2 regions of the Virgibacillus tibetensis genome follow, and region 1 is predicted to be linked to the other one. Evidence: riboswitches for the same ligand, from Rfam matches in the RefSeq annotation. Region 1 holds a riboswitch; the other holds the start of a gene.

Region 1 (13,933 bases):
GAAGTGGGCAATAAAGATGCTTCCAAATCCAGGGATCAGAGTTCAGCTGAATGGATTGAATACATTCATGAGGATATGGAGGCCGGTGCAAAGAAAGTGATCACAGAAGCGAGAGAAAGTGGTACTGGTGGAATATGTCAGGAAGACGGAAAAGTGCGAACAGACATTTTTGAACAACTCACGGATTCTGGTATTTCGTTTGAACAGTTAATTTTTGAAGCGCCAACTAAAGCAATGCAAACTTTTTTTATTCAACAAGTGGGTTCGAATGTCAATCTTGCCAATATTCCTTTATCAGATGTTATTTCTTTAGAAACATTACGTTTAGGGTTGCGATCGGACACGTTTTATCTGGATGTGTAGAAGTTAAGCTAACTAAGGCTCATTTTTTTCGAGGAGGAATTGGTATGAGAGAAACAAATAAAGTGTTTCATTTAGCGATCCCATGTAAGGAGTTGGATGAAACTGCAGACTTTTATGAAAAATTGGGATGCAGAATGGCAAGAAGATATAATGATCGGGTAACATTTGATTTTTTTGGTGACCAGGTAGTTTGTCATTTAAACCCAGATAGTATAGATGAAATGCCTCAAATGTATCCACGTCATTTTGGGGTTACCTTTTTGGATAAGGAAGAATATGATCAGGCGCTGAAATGTGCAATTAGAGAAAAATTACCATTTTTTAAAGAACAAATGATACGTTTTGAAGGAAAACAAGAGGAACATATGACATTTTTCCTGGTGGACCCAGCTAATAACTTATTGGAATTCAAGTATTATCATGACCCTGTAATGGCTTATTAACGTAATTTGGATTAGTTGAGAAATACCTCCTGATCAGGCGATAAAATATAAAGATGGATGGAGATAAATTAGCTGCAGGAGGGGACCACACTGTTTGGTTCTCTCCATTTCTATTCAGGTTATTGATATGCTGATTTACTGTTTGCAAAAAAATACTGCTGGATTTATCTGGGGAAAGAAAGTATTCCGGATTTCTGTTATCATAGATAAGGATAATACTAGTTTCATAGGGGGTTGACCATTTGGATTTTAGAGAAAAAATGAATGTAAAACAAATTGAGAAGTGGAAGCGGATCGGTAATCGGATCGGCGTTATACTGGGTATCCTGGTATTACTCTTTATTTTGTCCTTATTCGCTTTTGATTGGATCACAGATTACATATGGATGAGTACACTTGGCTTTAGTGATGTGTATACTACTATTTTGGGAAGTAAAGTATTGCTTGGTGCTATAGGGTTTTTCCTGTTTTTTGCACTTAGTTATTTAACACTTTCATGGATACGAAAGTCATATATTAATCATTTCGACCAGCACCAGCTGCCACCAGTTGTACTGAACCGGAAAATGAGTAATCTTATCATATTTGCTGCTGCACTATTTATTGGAGCAATTGGCAGCAGTATTGTGCAGGGGATAGGTTGGGAGCCATTCCTGAAATTACTGAATCATGCAACATTTGGTGAAACCGATCCTTATTTTAACATGGATATTTCATTCTATTTATTTATCCTGCCATTTGTAGAGTTTGTTATTTATCTCTTGCTTGGCTTTAGTATCTTCTTCTTGATTCTGGAGGCAGGTGCTTATTCTGTTTTCAATATGTACCGAATGAGCCGTTCAGCCCAGCTGCACATGGGCATAACACTTGGATTCATTGGCTTGCTTCTGGCTGGCCTGCATCTATTGGCGCCATATGGCACGCTTTTGACAAATAATGTGAATATATTTCAGGAGAGTGTAGTGCATGGCTTAAGTTATACAGACCAGCTTATTAATATTCCGAAATCGTATATTCTGGCAGCTGCAGCAATCATTGGAACGATTTGGATGATCATTTCACTGAACCGTGGAAAGTTAGTTTCGATGGCTGTTCCAGTAGTTGTTTACTTGGTACTGGTAATAGCAGGTCAAATAACTTCCGCACTTGTACAGAATTATGTTGTTTCACCTAATGAATTCTCTAAAGAAACCCCTTATCTGGAGCATAACCTTTCTTTTACGAGGGATGCTTATGATTTAGATCGTATCGAAGAAAAAGAACACCCGGGTAATGATTCCCTGGACGCAGAAATGATCGAGCGAAATCAACTGACTATTGATAACGTACGAGTTAATGATTCAAGACCATTGCTCGATATATATAATCAACTGCAGACATTTCGTACGTATTATCGATTTAATGATATTGATATTGATCGTTATGAAATTGATGGAGAGTACGAGCAGGTCTTTATTGGTGCAAGAGAATTAAGTACAGGAGACCTGCCATCACAGGCACAAACATGGGTTAACCAAAACTTGAGATATACCCATGGGTACGGGGTGGCGATGAGTCATGTTAATAAGGTTACCAGGCAGGGTCAACCCGAATATATGTTGAGCAATCTGCCGCCAAAAGGCGTGCTGGATATAACGCGTCCACAGATTTACTTTGGCGAAGAACCTTATGGAAATGTTATTGTTGGGACAAAAGTTGATGAATTTGATTACCCGTCAGGTGATGAAAACATCTCCTCCCGTTTTGAAGGAGATTCAGGAATTCCTTTAGCTGGGATCAATCGGCTGTTGTTTTCCTTGAGTGAAGGCTCTTTCAGAATGCTGGTGTCTGACCAAATAACGGAGGAAAGCCAATTGCTGGAGACACGTAATATTATGGAGAGGGTAAAGCGAATCGCACCGTTTTTCCAATATGATCAAGATCCATATATTTTTGTCAGGGATGATGGCAGTCTTGCTTGGATTATAGACGCTTATTTAACGGCCGAACGTTATCCATATGCAGAGTCACATAAAGGCAATGAAAATTATATTCGAAATTCGGTAAAAGTAGTCATTGATGCTTATACTGGGGAAGTGGATTTTTATATTGTAGATCCGGATGAGCCATTGCTGCAAACCTATCAGAATATATTCCCTGATTTATTTACGGAAGAGATACCAGAAGATGTGCAAGCGCATTTCCGTTATCCTGAAATGTTGTTTTCCATCCAGGCTGCTATGTTTGGAACATATCATATGTCTAATTTAGAAGTATTCTATAATCGGGAAGATTTTTGGCAATTTCCCACTGAAAAATATTTCAATAAAGACGTAGACGTTGAACCTTACTATATCACCATGAAGTTACCTGAATATGATGAAGAAGAATTTATTCTTATGATGCCATATACGCCAAGAAATCGTCAAAACATGGTTGCGTGGATGGGTGTTCGGAATGATGGAGATAATTATGGAGAACTGTTTGTTTACCAGTTCCCTAAACAAAAAAATGTGTATGGACCGCAACAAATAGAGAACCGGATAAATCAGGACAGTACGATCTCCCAACAGTTGAATTTATGGTCACAAGGCGGATCAGAGGTTATACGGGGAAATCTGTTAGCAATTCCAATTGAGGATACGGTCATGTATGTAGAACCGATTTATATTGAATCATCCAATGCAACATCACTACCTGAAGTTAAACAAATTGTCATTGCATATGAAGATCATATTGTAATGGAAGAAAACTTTGACATTGCCCTTGAGCGGATGCTCGCACTGATTGACCCAGAAGTGCAAGTTGAAGTGGATGAAGAAGCTGCTGAGGGAACAGAAGATCCAGTACAGGTCATTACTGGTGCAGAAGAAACGCTACTCGAGTTCTCGGATTTGTTTAATGCTTATCAGAATGCATTATCTCAAGGAAACTGGGAAGAAGCTGGAGAGATTATGACTGAAATAGAAAATATGTTAAGCGAAGTTGAATAAGTATTATAGGAAGGCGCTCCAGTTAGTTGGAGCGCTTTTGTTCGTTGTATGGACTGTAATATATTGAATATGTTATTGGCAATTTTAAGTTAATTCTAAATTCATACTTGATTTATCGGATTAATTCGAATACACTATATCTAATAATTAAATATTCTTATCAAGAGAAGCTGAGGGAACTGGCCCTATGAAGCTTCAGCAACCTCTGACATATGTCAGAAAGGTGCTAATTCCAGCGGGAGCAATTCTTGAGAGATAAGAGTGGAAATAACTAAAATGGAACAGCCCTCTTTTCTCATTAAAGAAAAGGGGGCTATTTTGTGGAAATATACAGTTAGGCATAGCTAGTTCAAGAAGTCCAGTGAAAAAATGACACATCGAATTAGAACACGACTATAAAAAATTGCGAAAAGAAAGGTTGATCGTCATGAGTGACATCGTTATTTTATCAGGAAGTCCCTCTGAATATTCCCGGTCTGATAAAGTGCTGAAATACTTAGGAGACTTAATTCAAGATGAAAATTTCAAGGTAAGTCATATTTCCGTAAAAGATGCACCACATAAAGACATATTTCAGGGGAATTTTGAAAGTCCGGCTATCAAAGAAATTGCGACATTAATACAGAATGCTAGAGGAGTTATTGTTGGATCTCCGGTTTATAAAGGCGCTTATTCTGGAGTTCTCAAAGCATTAATTGATGTACTCCCACAGGATGTGTTGCAACATACGCCAGTATTACCATTAATGACAGGCGGAAGTATGTCCCACCTCCTGGCGCTTGAGTATACATTGAAACCAGTGCTGGCAACATTAAAAGGCCATAATTTAAAAGGACTTTACTTACTTGATAGTCAAATAGATAAAAATAAGAAAAATCCAATTATAGATGAGGATCTATTAGGACGTACAAAAAAGCAGCTTTATTACTTTCTCGAATTAGTAAACAATCAAAATCCGGTAGTCTCATCAACTTACTAAGTATCTGTAAACATGAACAATAACCTAAAGGAGGAAAAATAATATGGCAAAAAGAAGAATTTATTTGAATGCTTTTGATATGAACTGTGCTGGTCATCAGTCTCCGGGCTTATGGACCCATCCGGAAGATGAGTCCCACCGTTATAAAGATAGCGAGTATTGGATTGAACTTGCTAAAACATTGGAGAAAGGACGATTTGATGCTGTTTTCATTGCAGATGTGCTGGGTACGTATGATGTTTATGAAGGATCAAGAGATGCAGCAGTGCGTCAGGGGGCACAATCCCCAGTTAATGACCCGTTATTAGTTGTACCGTTAATGGCTGCAGTAACAAAGCATCTCGGATTTGGTGTGACAGCTTCAGTTACGCATGAGCATCCCTATCCATTTGCTCGCAGGATGACTACATTAGATCATTTGACGAAGGGACGTGTGGGCTGGAACATTGTCACCTCCTACCTGAAAAGTGCAGCAGTTAATATGGGTTTGGAAGATCAAATGAAACATGATGAGCGGTATGATTTAGCGGCAGAATACTTGGATGTGTGCTATAAACTATGGGAAGGAAGCTGGGAAAAGGATGCAGTTAAGTTGGATAAAGAAAACGGTATTTTCACTGATCCCAGCAAAGTACATGATATTCATCATGAAGGGAAATACTTTAAAGTCCCTGGCGCCCATTTAAGCGAGCCATCACTCCAACGGACACCTGTCATTTATCAAGCGGGAGCATCTGCGAAAGGTCGTGCATTTGCAGCTGAAAACGCAGAATGTGTTTTTATTGGTTCACCAACATTAACCGTAGCTAAAGAGACGGTTAAACGGCTGCGGGATGATATCGAGAAAACTGGGAGATCACAAGAAGAAGTCAAAATTCTTACGATGTTTACACCGATCGTCGGCAGAACGGAAGAAGAAGCTCATGCGAAATATAATGAGTATAAGAATCATATCAGCCATGAAGGAGCATTAGCTTTATTTGGTGGTTGGACCGGAATAGATTTATCCGAATATGACTCAGATCAGGTTATCAGTTATATAGAGAATGATTCGATTCGTTCAGCGCTTGAAGGTTTTACAAAAATAGACCCTAATAAACAATGGACAGTTGAAGAGATCAAGAACTTTGTAGGTATTGGCGGCATGAGCGCCTATGCTGTCGGATCACCCGAACAAATTGCCGATACGATGGAGGAATGGGTTAATGAAGCTGGAGTGGATGGATTTAATATTGCCTATGCAATAACTCCCGGCACGTTTAAAGACTTCATTGAATATGTAGTACCAATTCTACAAGAAAGAGGTTTGGTTCAAAAAGAGTATGAAGGAACTACATTAAGAGATAATCTGTTTGGTCGTGGCGAGGAATTGCCAGATCATCATCCGGGAAAAAGGACAAAAGAGGTGTTGGCAAAACAGTAATTACCTTATGAAACTGGCATGCTGACTAGTAGTTGCACTTCTTTGAAAAAAGAGCCCTGTATCCTTAACCTTTGTCTATTCAGTCCCTAGGGAGGAAAGAAACCACGGGATGAATAACGGGTTTTGATACCTATCACAAAACTCTATTTTTCATAGAAAACGAAACGATCTTTTAATGAAGGAAAAGAGGTTGGGACATAACTAAATGGGAAGAATGAGAATCTGAACAATTGGAACTTAGCGTAGGCAAAATACGCAGACTCCTGTGGGAACAGCACGAGCTGAAGATCCACTGTGTGAAGTGCTCTTCTTCACACAGTTAGCTGAAGCCGTGCCCACGGAAAGCGGAGTATTTTGCCGAAGCGATACATTTGCTCAGGCGTTAATGTTCGAATTTTCCTGAATAATTCCTCTTTTGTTCCAACCTCTTTTAACTAGAAGGAAAGCTATTTAATTAAAGAAATAATCGATTCTTTACTATCTAAAGTACGCGTATGTTCGGAACGGAATCTGTTCCGATAACTGCTATGAATACAAAAAATCTTGTTTATGCAATCATCCATGACTGGCACCGCCTATATGTATTGGAGAACTTTCGTTTTTAAATACATCGCCAAGCTTAGCACCTATTACCATGTATTCACTTTGCATTTCCATAAAATTCTAGGGTGGTTCTTTTAAATACGAAGATGCGCTTTAACTGGTAAATGATCAGAGGCATGAGGTAGTTTTGTTATTATTTCCGTATTAATAACTTCAATACTGGGAGAGGAAAATATGTAATCTAACCTCGATCTCGGTCGGAGTGATGGATAAGTACTTCCTTTACCATTTCCTGCAATATACCACCCATCGGAAAATTCACAGATCAATTTCTTCCAACCTCTTGAACCAGGCTTCATATTAAAATCACCTAAGATAATTAGGGGATGAACATAATTATTAACTTGGTTCACCAAAAAATTCGTTTGCATTCGTTGAAGAAACGGATTCAAACTAAAATGAGTTACATTTACTTGAAGTAGTTTTTCGTTTAGTTGAAGGGTTACATCAAGTATTGACCTTCCTTCGATCAGTCGGGATGCAACATCAAACGGAAGTGTTTTTGTGTTTAAAATTGGAAAACGTGACAAGAGGGCATTTCCATATTGTCTTACAGTTACTGAATTCCTGACCGTCAGTGAGACTGAGGGAGCAAAAGCATAATCCATATCCAAATGATTTGCAAGCCACCTAACCTGATCCTGATGGTGGCTACGTTTGGAATAGTGCTTATCCACTTCATTAAGACCTATAATATCTGCATCACTTTTTTCAATTATTTCAGCAATTCTATAAAGATCTACTTTTTTATCCATTCCTTTTCCATGGTGAATATTATAGGTCATCACTTTAATTTCCATTATATTCACGCTCCTCAGGTAACATCCTTAATTTAAGTGTTTGATCGTTGCCCCTGTTTTCATTCAGCGATCGCTCCACTTAATCCAGCGTTCGACATGCATATTCCCGCGGTGGGACCAATTTATCCCGCGCTTTTCAGCTTTATCCCGCGTTCAACCGGGTTTATTCAGCGATCAACCGTTTGGGCATCAAAACTGGCTGAACTTTTCGCTGGGCTCGCGCTGAACTCCTCACTCGTAAATGTGGTTTACCTGTCCAGCTCATCTGTCGGTTCAACATCGATTTCCTCTGAATATTCGGTTTGTAGTTGGTTTGTAGCAGGTCGTTCTTTTCGTTCATTTGCAAAGCTGTTTATTATAAATGCATGAATAAATGGCTCACAAGCAGTAATAAAGACTGCCGCAAATAATGAAGCGGTTATTAGTGGGAATCCAGCGCCTATAAACAAGCCTCCTAATGCCCAAAGTATAATAAATGCTAAAGGGAAATCTGCTATTGTTGCTGTGAGGTTTCCGTATCTTCGTAGTATTAGCAAGTCTCCAATAACGTAGGATACACCTGTGAGAAGGATGCTTATCCAAAATAGACTTGTGATAGTAGCACTGCTGAAAATCACAAACACAGAGAATACTACAACAAAAAATGCGATGAATTTTATCGCTAAAGCCTTTACATGTTCCATAGTAGTTCACATCCCTTTTCTATTTTTGTGCATCTGTTGATTTATGGCGAATCCTTACACTATCTCATTAGTATTTTGTCTGAAGTAGATTACGTTATGCATTTTATTGATATTCTCAGGTTAGTTTGCTATTAATTTTCGTGAATCCTGTTATTTTGAGTGAATTAACTAATACTAATAGCAGAAAGGACGGATTCATCTATGGGACATCTTAAAGTACTGGGGATAAAATTTCTGGTAATATCATTTACGATTTTTGCTATACTGGGGATTTTTACTTTCTTCACTTCTACAGATTTGCTCTTAATTAGTTTCCTTGTAACGGGACTAGCATATCTAATTGGTGACTTGTTTATTCTTCGTAAATTTGGCAATATGACAGCTACAATTGCAGACTTTCCATTAGCATTCCTATCTCTTTGGATAGCAGGGGGGTTATTCGGTGGCGGTGACTATCCTGTTATTACCACTTCCTTGTTAGCTGCTTTTTTTATCACTGCATGTGAACCATTTATTCATGGCTACATTGTAAACCAGTTTTCTGCTTATAGTCGGAAAGATCATAGAAAAGTGAATCAGTTACAGACCGAATTTGCAGAAGAAACCGATGGACAAAAGATTTTTGATGGTAAAGCATACAGCGAAAAGAAGGGGAGGTGAAGGCTTATGCATTATGAAAATAATAAAGATAATCCTAATCAGTCTCAGACAAGCAAAAGTAAGAAAAAAGAGCGTAATCAGCAAGCAAACAATAAAAATGGAAAAGAGACAGTTCTCTCAGAAAAACTACGCTATAAAAATGCCGATGAAATATACGATTGATCTCTAACAAAAAGCATACTCCCTAAAATGTTCGATAAGGGAGTATGCCTTTTTCAAGTTAATCTCCACTTGGATCTAATTCATCGTTGATAAGCCTCGTAACTCTCGTTGAATCACCTTTTTGTATTTCGGAATTAGTTGCTTTTGTTCCATATGAATCCTCCTCGTCGATACCAGGAGCGGCATTCTTATTTTTATGTGAAGATCCTTTTCTTTTATCCATTTTCTTATTCCTCCTAAAACAAATTTTAGCACCCTACCGCGTGCCTCTTCAACGTAATCAAAATAGGCTTCTCTCCTTTATCTAACTCAGCTTATATTTCCCGAATTGTTATTTTTAAAACGGAAATTTACTAAATAAACAATCAATCAACTGCCATATAGATTGATAACTATTTAACAAGTTCATGTGAATCTGATTGTTAGCATTATTGCAGTGTAACTTGAATAAGATTAGGAGGGAGAGCTGTCCAATAGCTGTACTGTATGGTGTGAATTAGGAGGGGGCCCATGAAACAATTCATGATAAAAAATGGACTAGTTGTCGCGGGAGGTGCTATTCAGGGATTGGGAATGGGACTATTTTTATTTCCTCATTTTATACCATCGGGTGGGGCAGGCGGGATAGCTGTGCTGTTAAATTACTGGTTTAACATGGATATGGGGATAGGACTTTGGATTGTCAACTTTTCCATGCTTTTGCTTGCGGTAACATACCTTGGTAAACGCGTTACGCTTTGGACCATTATTGGAATTACGGTGACATCCATTTCGATTCAATTATTTGAACAAATACATATCCCGAATCGAAATATTTTCTACGATCTTGTATTTGGTTCTGTTCTTCTTGGGACAGGAATTGGACTTCTTATGCGTCAAGGTGTATCCAATGGGGGAGTAGGTGTAATTGCCCTTATAATTGCATCTGGGAAAAATATTTCGCCAGGACAACCTCTGTTTTGGATCAATTGTTGCATTTTTTTAATTACAGCAGTAATCATTGACTGGAAAATTATTCTACTGGCACTTACTAGTCAGTGGATATCTACAAGAATAATTGACCTTATATGCCAGGTGACTTTCCATCAAAGTTACACATTAGGTTGGCGAAAGAAGCCATAATTTAGCCTTCTACAGATATTTGTAACGGACAGCTGTTTGTTTATTATCTGTCCCGTCTTTTCCTTTTACATGGAGCAAAGTCAATACAAGGAGACCGACGATTAATGTAAAGGCAGCTATAGTTAAAAACATACCAGTCCTTGACCAATCCATTAAGCGGGTAAAAACCGGTGGACCAAGTGCAACCCCAAGAAACCGGACAGATCCGTATAAAGAAGTAACAAATCCTCTACGTTCTTTTCCGACAGCTCCTGTAATAATACTGTTTACACATGGCAAAATAAGCCCGGCACCTACACTGCTGAGAGCAAGCACAATGAGAAACAGAACAATCTTTTCAAACATAACGAGTAATCCAAATGAAATCGTCATAAGTAAAAAACCGAGAACAGCCAGCTTTTTCATTTTTTCCAGGTTTTTTCCGATCTTACTCCCCGTTATATAAGATGTGGATACCATGACAAGTAAAGGTAGAGCTAAAATAAGTCCCTTCAGTACCCCTTCAATAGAATGTTTTGACTCCAATATATCGGATAAATAAAATAAAATACCAAATAATGTAAATAAGACGGTCCCTCCTGCAAGATATGTTGTAAACAACCAGCGTCCTTCATGCTTAAAGACACTTAATAATCCTCTTACATATTTAGGAAAGGGAGGAGGCGCTTGCCGATTACTTTTTTCTTTTACGAAAAACCACACCAATAATAGGGAGATGATTGAAAACAGAGGAAATGCAAAGAAGACAAGATGCCAAACAATTAATGCAATAAGTGAACCGATTATTGGTGATAAAACTTTGCCGAGTCCATTGGATGCTTCAAAAACCCCCAAAACACGACTTTGTTCGCCTCCCTTGAACAAGTCTCCTGTTAATGCCATCGCAATAGGTGCTGTTCCTGCTGCGCCAATGCCTTGAATAATCCTTCCAATGATGATCCATGTATAGGAATTAGAGAAAAAAGCAGCCCCAAGTCCCGCAAGCAATCCACCAAGTCCAAATAAGATTAGTGAGGGGATGATGATTACTTTTCTTGAAAAACGGTCTGAAAGATATCCGACCACGGGGATACATATAGCCCCTGCAATGGAGAAAACAGTAATGGTTAAGCTGACCTGCATTTGGGAGAGGTCTAAAGAGGATTTCATTTTAGGGAATATTGGAATGAGCATGGAATTACCCAATGTCATAATAAGAGGAATGGATCCAATTGCTGCAATTACCATACCCTTCTTTTTGGATTTCAATTTTTTCTCCACTCCTTGGATGCAGACTTAGTTTATTTAATGTTTATTGGCGGAGAAACAATCCAGCCTTTGTTTTTTGTGATTTTCAATACTTTAAGTTCATACTCATCTTTTTGAGTATGAAACTCTCCAAACATTGTCCGAATGTCTTCGCGAATGGCAATGCCTGTTATATAGCTGCAAGTCATTTTACCTATCATTAATTCTTTTTGTACAAGTACAGCGATTTCCGGGTCGTTAAAACGGGCTCCGGCAGGAATATCCTGAAGTTCAACATTCGGCCGATCAGGTGGAGCAGGAGGTAACCGTATGCCGGTTTCCTTTAAGAGGGCCTCAACTTGCTGATCTTCCTGTGTGAAGGCATTCTCATAAAGATCTTCAAGAAACACCTTTAAATCATTATCTCCTGTGTGATTAATTAATGTCTGTAATGTAACCAAAAAACCCTTTGTACTATATAAGTATGTCCAAAGATTAAAAACCTCGCCGGAATGCAGTGGTTCTTCCTGCGGTTTTGTATCTAACATGCCCATTAAGATAAACCTCCTGAATGATTGTTTAGTCAGTTTTCCATATAAAGTGAAAAATAAAGTTTCTAATGAACCAAATCGTCCTTATTATCTATATACAGTGTTCCATCCTGCTGAACCTCAGCGTAAAAAACTTCAGAAGGGGTCTGTATTCCTGCTTGATGTAATTTCTGTTTTAGCCAGTTAGTATCCAAATGCAATTTAGATAAGTTTTTCGTGTTAATAATCCCGTCTGAAATGACTTCAGTCGAGGCAAAATAAACGTTTGGTTTTGTGTTCATAATATTCATATCTTCTTTTGTTACAGTTTGTTTGCTATCTGTTTTTCTGACTGAAAGGTTACCACTTGTTTCAAATACAGCATAATCGACTTCGGAGAGGGAGAACACATTATTTTGTCGCAGTAGCGAATTTAGTGCGTCCATATCCAGACGGGTTTTACGAAGTGCATTATCCATGATCTTACCATCTTTAATTACGATTACAGGTTGTCCGGTAGTTACTATTCTTGCTCGTTTGTATTTAATATCTATAAATCCCATAGCAATTGTAAATACTGCCCAACCTGCTAATGCGATTATTCCATTGCGGATACTTAAATTTTGGTTGATAGCCAGGCTTGCAGCTATTGAACCAATTGAGATGGCAGAAACAAAATTAAAAAATGTCATTTGACTGATTTCTTTTCTTCCCATAATTCTGGCTAAAGTAAATAATACTAGGAATGATAATATGATTCGCAGCAGCAATTCGTATACGTCCATGTTCAGCCCGCCTTCATAAAGTAAAGATGTTCTATTTATGTGTAAGTTTTATAAAAGTATACCCTTAGGTAAAAAAGTATATTTGGAGTAACACAAAAATAGTTAAAAAAAGAATCACCCTGTTGGATGATTCCTTTTCCTTCACCTTAATTTTTACTTTTCACTTCATTGCCTGTGACCTGGTTAGCCAATTCTTCTTTTTTCTCATATCTCACTCTACCTAAGTCCAGATCATCAGGTATGTTATTTTTCCCTGGTATGTTTTCCAGTAAATCTTTTACATCTATACCAGAGGAAGCCTTCAGGGATTCCTGTAAGGTAGACATCAAATCTGTTGCATAGCCTGTTACTTTATTTGCACCACCATTACTGCCACTGCCGCCGGTGTCTACAACTGTAATCTTATCAATATTGGCTAGTGGGCTGGCTACTTGTTTCGCATATTCTGGTAGCATATCCATGACCATATCCAGGATAGCTGCTTGACCGTATTGCTCGAATGCTTCGGCAATCTTCCGTTTTGCTTCTGCTTCTGCTAACCCTTTCAGACGAATAACATCTGCTTCAGATTCCCCTTGTGCTCGTTGTGAATCAGCTTTAGCAAGACCATCCACGCGTATCTTTTCCGCTTCTGCTTTTGCCTGGGACTCAATGCGATATTGGTTTGCATCAGCATTAGCAATTTGTTTTGCCTTATCGGCAACAGCAGCTTGCTCAACAGAATAACGGTCTGCGTCGGCTTTCTTTTTAACCTCTGAATCGTATTGCTTTTCACGACGGAGAATTTCCTTTTCTTCCAATTCAATTTGCTTTTGACGCTCGATGATTTTGATTTGCATTTCGTGTTCGGTAACTTCCTGTTTAGCACGGGCACTTTCCAAATCATAGGCTTGGTCTGCGCGTGCTTTAGCGACATCTTGCTCACGGCGGTAGTCGGCTGTCTTCAGCTGGTTTTCCTTCTCCGCTTCGGCAATTTCGGTTGCACGTTCTAATTCTGCCTTCTGTGCCTCTTTTGCAGCTTCAGCACGCTTAATACGCGTCTCCTTATCGGCTTCTGCTGTAGCGATATCTGCATCGCGTTTTACTTGGGCAATTCGAGGTTTTCCTAAGGATTCCAAGTAACCATTCTTATCCCTTAAGTCTTTAATAGTAAATGAAACAATAATTAAACCCATTTTAGC
Region 2 (6,479 bases), on a different contig from region 1:
TTAACGAAGATTAATTAATAATAAGAGTAATTACTATGAGGGCTGGCGTACAACTTTAGAAAAGGTTGTATAGTCAGCCTTGTTTAGATCATATACTAAAGCATTAATTAAACTTCTTCTTTCCTTAGGGGTGTTATATGATGATGACACATGAACCAGAAAAAGTTATTATTGTAGAGGGTTTAACCGATAAGAGGCAAATCAAAAGGGTTATTACGGATGATGTAACAATAGTGTGTACAAATGGCACTCTTGGAGTAGAACGTTTTGATGAGCTTTTGGAAACATATGATTTAGACGATAAGGAAGTTTTTATCTTTGTAGATGAAGATCAATCAGGGATTAAACTTCGTAAGCAACTTGCCCGAGAGCTTCCACATGCTGATCATATTTATGTTAGCAGTGAGTATCGTGAGGTTGCAACGACCCCTGAACATATTTTGGCTGCAGCCTTGATAAGCAGACGCATTGAAGTTAACCCGATATTTTTACTCAAAGAGATTTAATAATTTAAAGCCTTGCTTTTTGCCTCAATGGTAAGAAGCCGAGTTTTTCTACTAGTTTAGGGTGGTATTATTGCAACAAATTAAAGATGAACAATTAAACCAAGAGAATTATTTATTATATATTTATACTCCTTTTTGCGGTACATGCGGTTTGGCTAGGACAATGCTCGAAAAAATTGAATCCGTTCATAAACAGGGTGTTTTTTATGAAATGAATGCTTCACTATACCCCGAGTTTATGCAGGCCAATCAAGTGGAGAGTGTTCCATGCCTACTGATTAAAAAGGATAATGAAATAAAGGAAAAAGTATATGCGTTTCAATCTATTGCAAATATATATAGCTATTTGATGAAATATAAGCCGGAATTATTCGTAAAGGTTTAGAATAAGGCTCCTTCTAAAAAGATTGTTGTTATTAAGTGAAAAGTGTTGCTGAAAAAAGTGGATGTATTTTTCGAGGAGTTTTGCATTTTTCCGTAGCTAGTATAACTTTCTTTTTAGGGTGAAAAGACACACATGAAACGTTGATTTTATGGACTATAACTAATTGTTAATCAAGAAATCTTTATCAGCGTAGGCAGAATACGCAGACTCCTCGAAAATATAAAGTGATTTTCTTCGTGCGAGGAAATTTCACTGAAGCATTCCTTATCCTATGGGAACAGCACGTGTCTGAAGACCCCGGATACGCGTTCTTTGCTTCTGAGGAGGCTGAGGCCGTGCCCATGGAAAGCGAAGTATTCTGCCGGAGCGAAATGAAGCGCTCAACATCATTAGAAAGAGAAAATGTGTCATGAATTCAAATTTTCATTACTTCGTCTTTTATATCAACTATGACAATTAAAAGCAGCAGTCATTACGAAAAGAGCCTGGATTAAACTATAAATTTTTTCGTTGACAGTTGAAATATAGCATGCTATGATCGTATCTATCGAACATAAATTAAATAATATCTCTTATCTTGAGCGGTGGAGGGACTGGCCCTACGAACCCGCGGCAACCTTCAAACTTCTATAGTTTGAAAGGTGCTAATTCCTGCAAAGCGTATGCTTTGATAGATGAGGGAACGTGAAGACCCAGTTAAATTATTAACGTCTTTCTGTTCTCTTACAGAAAGACGTTTTTTGGTTTTTAATTGGGGCACAATAATGTAGTATATAGTGCAATTAGGTTTTCACTAGGAGGTATAGGATTGATTTCAATTGAGGGTTTGAGTAAACAATTTAGAACTGACAATAAAACAATTACAGCTGTTGATCAACTGACCCTTGACATAAAAGAAGGTGAGATATTCGGAGTAATCGGATATAGTGGTGCAGGAAAAAGTACTTTTATTCGTTTGTTAAATAGACTTGAAGAGCCATCAGGTGGCCGGATAACCATTGATAATCAGGAAATTACTAAGTTAAAGGCAAACCAGCTACGATTGGCAAGACAGGAAATTGGAATGATCTTTCAACATTTTAACTTACTATGGTCCCGAACAGTAAAAGATAATATTATATTTCCATTAGAAATAGCTGGAGTACCTAAGGCTGAACGTGAAAAACGGGTTAAAGAACTGATAGACTTAGTAGGCCTTACTGAACGAGAGAATGCTTATCCATCACAACTTAGTGGCGGTCAAAAGCAACGGGTTGGTATTGCCCGGGCGCTGGCTAACAACCCGAAAGTACTGCTTTGTGATGAGGCGACGTCTGCACTGGATCCTGAAACAACAAATTCCATTTTAGATTTATTGGTCAGTATTAATGAAAAGCTCGGACTAACAATTATACTCATTACACATGAGATGCATGTTATTCGTAAAATTTGTAATCAGGTTGCTGTAATGGAAGAAGGGAAAATTGTGGAACAGGGGGATGTTTTGGATGTATTCTTGCATCCAAAGCAAACTGTAACAAAGAAATTTGTTGAACAAGTAATGGGGTCAAATGAAGAAGATGATAGTGTTACTCATCTAATTAATACGTACAATCAAGGGAAAATTGTTCGACTTCATTTTGTTGGTGAAACTACAAATCAAGCTTTGATTAGTATGGTAGCAAAAAAATTTACTATAGATATTAATATCCTTCAAGGAAAAATAACCCAAACACAACGGGGGGCTTATGGGAATTTATTTGTTCAACTTTTGGGAGAAGCTGATGAAGTTAATGCAGCAACTTACTTTATAAGAGACGAAACCTCAGTAGAATTGGAGGTTATCCGGGATGCTGACTGACTTATTAAAAGAAGTGAATATCGATAAACTTTGGGAAGCGACCTATGAAACATTATATATGACTGTAATTGCTTTAGCAGGTACATTTATTTTCGGAATCTTACTGGGGTTATTACTATTTCTGACAATGAAAGGAGGAATCTGGCAGAATAAATTCATCAATATTATCGTAGCTTCCATTGTTAATGTATTTCGCGCTATTCCTTTCATTATTCTTATTTTATTACTATTCCCTTTTACCAATTTCCTGATTGGTACGATCCGTGGCCCTAATGCTGCCTTACCGGCTTTAATTATCGGTGCAGCTCCATTCTATGGAAGACTTGTCGAAATTGCATTGAGGGAAGTTGATAAAGGAGTTGTTGAAGCAGCTAAATCTATGGGAGCAAAAACACGAACTATTATTTTCCGTGTACTGCTGCCAGAGTCTATGCCAGCTCTTATCTCAGGCCTGACTGTTACAGCAATTGCCTTAATAGGCTATACTGCTATGGCCGGCGCGATCGGCGCAGGAGGTTTAGGGAGCTACGCTTACTATTCTGGCTTTCAGCGGCGTGATTTTGAAATTGTTTTAATTTGTTCAATTATAATAGTTATCATTGTATTTATTTTTCAATTTCTGGGAGATTATATTTCCAGTAAATTGGACAAAAGATAAATTCGAAAACCCAGTATCATCAATAAAAATTTAAAGGAGATTACAACATGAAAAAGATCTTAGTTTTAGTATCGGCAATATTGGTTTTACTATTAGCAGCTTGTGGTGGGGGTAGTTCTTCTTCTACAAACGAGAATGTAATTACCGTGGGCGCATCAAGTGTTCCGCATGCAGAAGTTTTAGAAGAGGCAAAACCGCTTTTAGAAGATGAAGGAATTACACTTGAGATTGAGCCTTACGAAGACTATGTACTTCCTAATGATGACCTTGCAAGTGGTGAACTGGATGCTAATTATTTTCAACATATTCCTTATTTAGAGCAGACAATAGATGATACAGGATATGAGCTTGATTATATAGATGGAATTCATATTGAGCCTATTGGTGTTTATTCACAATCGTTATCCAGTATTGATGATATTGAGGAGGGGACGGAAGTAATTCTAAGTAATTCAGTATCAGACCATGGTAGAGTGCTGGCATTGTTTGAGAAGGAAGGATTAATTAGTCTGGATGAGAATGTAGAGAATTCTGCTGCTACTTTAGATGATATTGTAGAAAATCCAAAGAACTTAACATTCTCACCAGATTATGACCCAGCTCTTCTTCCAGAGATATATGGAACAGAAGATGACGTACTAGTAGTAATTAATACAAACTATGCAATCGGTGCAGATTTAAATCCTCTTGAAGATGCTCTTATAATAGAGGGAGAAGAATCACCATATGTAAACGTAATTGCAGTCCGCTCAGAAGATAAGGAAAATGAAGCATTGAATAAACTTGTCGAGGTACTTCAGTCAGAGCAGATTCAAAACTATATTTTAGAAACATACGAAGGTGCAGTAATTCCAGTTGGAGGAACTAACTAAATTATTTACAAATGAAGAGCATTTTATAGTATATGCGAGCTATTTGTTAAATGTTTATGAGTTGGTGCAGCAATTGTATTGTAATCATTTCATACCCTGCAAAATCCTTAATTAGAAGTTTATACCCGCTTTGTAACGGGAATTGTCTTTGTGATAACCTTGTTATTGTAAACAAATCGAAAGGATGATTCACTATTAATAGTGGTATAAAAATGAATTACACACCAGAGATGGAAAGAGCAATGCAGCAATCGCATAAGATGGGTTTTGCCGAGTATGAGAGAAAGTTGGAAAATCGCATTGCGGTCGAACAAAGACGCCAAAAGGACTATGAAAAGTGTAAACATTTAACCGCTGAATTAAACAGTTATATTCATAATTAATAGATATGGTACTGATGCTTAGGCTTTAAGAGCATCAGTATTTTTTAGTTGGAAATGACTGCCTCTTTCGATAAATAAGAACTATAAAAAAACTTTTATCCACGAGTGAGATCAAACTATATATTTATAGAAGAAACTCGGTTCCGGTTATATATTTGTCAATAGTTTCACTGGCAATTGGTTCTTAGTCTAAAAGAGTTGATAATACATTCGAAATGATTTAAGATTGTAATGAGAATAAATTGAGAATGGATGTAAGATTTCCATTTGAAGAATAAGAATAATAATAGTATCTGGAGGTATCGATATGGCAGGATCAACTTTAGAAATTAAGAATCTTCATGTATCAATTGAGGGCAAGGAGATATTAAAAGGTATAAACCTTACAATAAAAGGTGGCGAATTCCATGCAGTAATGGGGCCAAACGGGACAGGTAAATCTACTTTGGCATCCGCAATCATGGGGCATCCTAAGTATGAGATTACTGAGGGCAGTGTAGCCCTTGACGGTAACGACGTGCTTGATATGGAAGTTGATGAGCGTGCGCGTGCAGGTCTGTTTCTTGGTATGCAATATCCTAGTGAGATTAGTGGTGTGACAACTTCTGACTTCTTGCGTTCATCAATCAATGCCCGTCGTGAAGAAGGCGACGAAATTTCTTTAATGAAATTCATTAAGGAAATGGATAGTGTTTTGGATTACTTGGAAATCGATAAAAATATGGCACAGCGTTACTTAAATGAAGGATTCTCAGGTGGAGAGAAGAAACGTAATGAAATTCTGCAGTTAATGCTTCTTAAACCTGAAATAGCTATTTTAGACGAAATTGATTCAGGATTGGACATTGACGCATTAAAAGTAGTATCTAAAGGAATAAATAAGCTGCGTGATGAGAACTTTGGTTGCTTAATCATTACTCACTATCAGCGATTATTAAATTACATTACACCAGATCATGTTCACGTTATTATGCAAGGGCGTATTGTGAAATCTGGCGGACCAGAACTTGCTCAGAAACTCGAAGCTCAAGGATATGAGTGGATTAAAGAAGAATTAGGTATTGAAGACGTAACTGTGGGGCAAAAAGCTTAGTAGTTAGGAGGGGTAACATGACTGTTGAAACAAAGCTACCATACGATAAAGATTATATAAATAAGTTCTCGAAAGATAGAAATGAACCAGAATGGATGCAGGTCTTACGCCTTCAAGCTTTAGAACAAGCTGAGACACTTGATTTACCTAAACCTGATAAAACAAAAATAGGTAAATGGAACTTCAGCCGTTTTAAACATACAGCACAAGGTGATACGATTTCATCACTAAATGAATTGCCTACTGAAATCCAGGGTTTTCTTGACCAGGAGAACGCACCTGAAAATGTATTGATTCAACGTAACCATACGATTGCCTATGCAGCATTGAGTAGTGAATTAAAAGAAAAAGGTATTATTTTTACTGACATCTTTACTGCACTTAATGAACATGGAGATTTAGTAAAAAAATACTATATGACAGATGCGGTTTCTGTTGATGAACACCGCTTAACAGCGCTTCATACAGCTTTAATGAATGGCGGTATCTTTGTATATGTTCCTAAAAATGTTCAAGTGGAAGTACCGTTGCAAGCAATCTTTTGGCAGGAAGATCCAGAGGTGGCCTTGTTTAACCACGTTCTGGTTGTCGCTGAGGAAAACAGTTCATTAACGTATGTGGAAAACTACATTTCACATAATGAATCCCAGGAAACAGTGGCAAATGTAGTTACAGAAGTAATTGCACACGATAATGCTAAGATTTCTTTCGGTGCAGTAGATAACTTTGCTGCAGGCACAAC

Evidence for each region. Region 1 has a riboswitch for S-adenosylmethionine ahead of ssuE (NADPH-dependent FMN reductase). Riboswitches for the same ligand answer to the same signal wherever they lie in the genome.
Region 2: it holds a riboswitch for S-adenosylmethionine, as region 1 does, so the genes downstream of both, QGM71_RS15790 (methionine ABC transporter ATP-binding protein) here and ssuE (NADPH-dependent FMN reductase) in region 1, are expected to answer to the same signal.

Annotation. Positions count from the first base shown of each region.
Region 1 covers NZ_JARZFX010000024.1:8,662-22,594, reverse strand. The annotation lists gene QGM71_RS20955 (phosphosulfolactate synthase) at 1-363, shown strand, start outside; gene QGM71_RS20950 (VOC family protein) at 408-806, shown strand; gene QGM71_RS20945 (UPF0182 family membrane protein) at 1,067-3,778, shown strand; SAM riboswitch class I at 3,933-4,040, shown strand; gene ssuE (NADPH-dependent FMN reductase) at 4,206-4,757, shown strand; gene QGM71_RS20935 (LLM class flavin-dependent oxidoreductase) at 4,801-6,180, shown strand; gene QGM71_RS20930 (endonuclease/exonuclease/phosphatase family protein) at 6,858-7,583, opposite strand; gene QGM71_RS20925 (YndM family protein) at 7,832-8,266, opposite strand; gene QGM71_RS20920 (YndM family protein) at 8,468-8,926, shown strand; gene QGM71_RS20915 (hypothetical protein) at 8,933-9,088, shown strand; gene QGM71_RS20910 (hypothetical protein) at 9,147-9,311, opposite strand; gene QGM71_RS20905 (YitT family protein) at 9,599-10,210, shown strand; gene QGM71_RS20900 (MFS transporter) at 10,220-11,437, opposite strand; gene QGM71_RS20895 (DUF3231 family protein) at 11,491-11,991, opposite strand; gene QGM71_RS20890 (DUF421 domain-containing protein) at 12,054-12,752, opposite strand; gene QGM71_RS20885 (flotillin family protein) at 12,899-13,933, opposite strand, start outside.
Region 2 covers NZ_JARZFX010000009.1:91,363-97,841, reverse strand. The annotation lists gene gcvH (glycine cleavage system protein GcvH) at 1-14, shown strand, start outside; gene QGM71_RS15800 (toprim domain-containing protein) at 144-506, shown strand; gene QGM71_RS15795 (thioredoxin family protein) at 577-891, shown strand; SAM riboswitch class I at 1,461-1,572, shown strand; gene QGM71_RS15790 (methionine ABC transporter ATP-binding protein) at 1,700-2,731, shown strand; gene QGM71_RS15785 (methionine ABC transporter permease) at 2,721-3,389, shown strand; gene QGM71_RS15780 (MetQ/NlpA family ABC transporter substrate-binding protein) at 3,437-4,261, shown strand; gene QGM71_RS15775 (hypothetical protein) at 4,474-4,644, shown strand; gene sufC (Fe-S cluster assembly ATPase SufC) at 4,952-5,737, shown strand; gene sufD (Fe-S cluster assembly protein SufD) at 5,755-6,479, shown strand, end outside.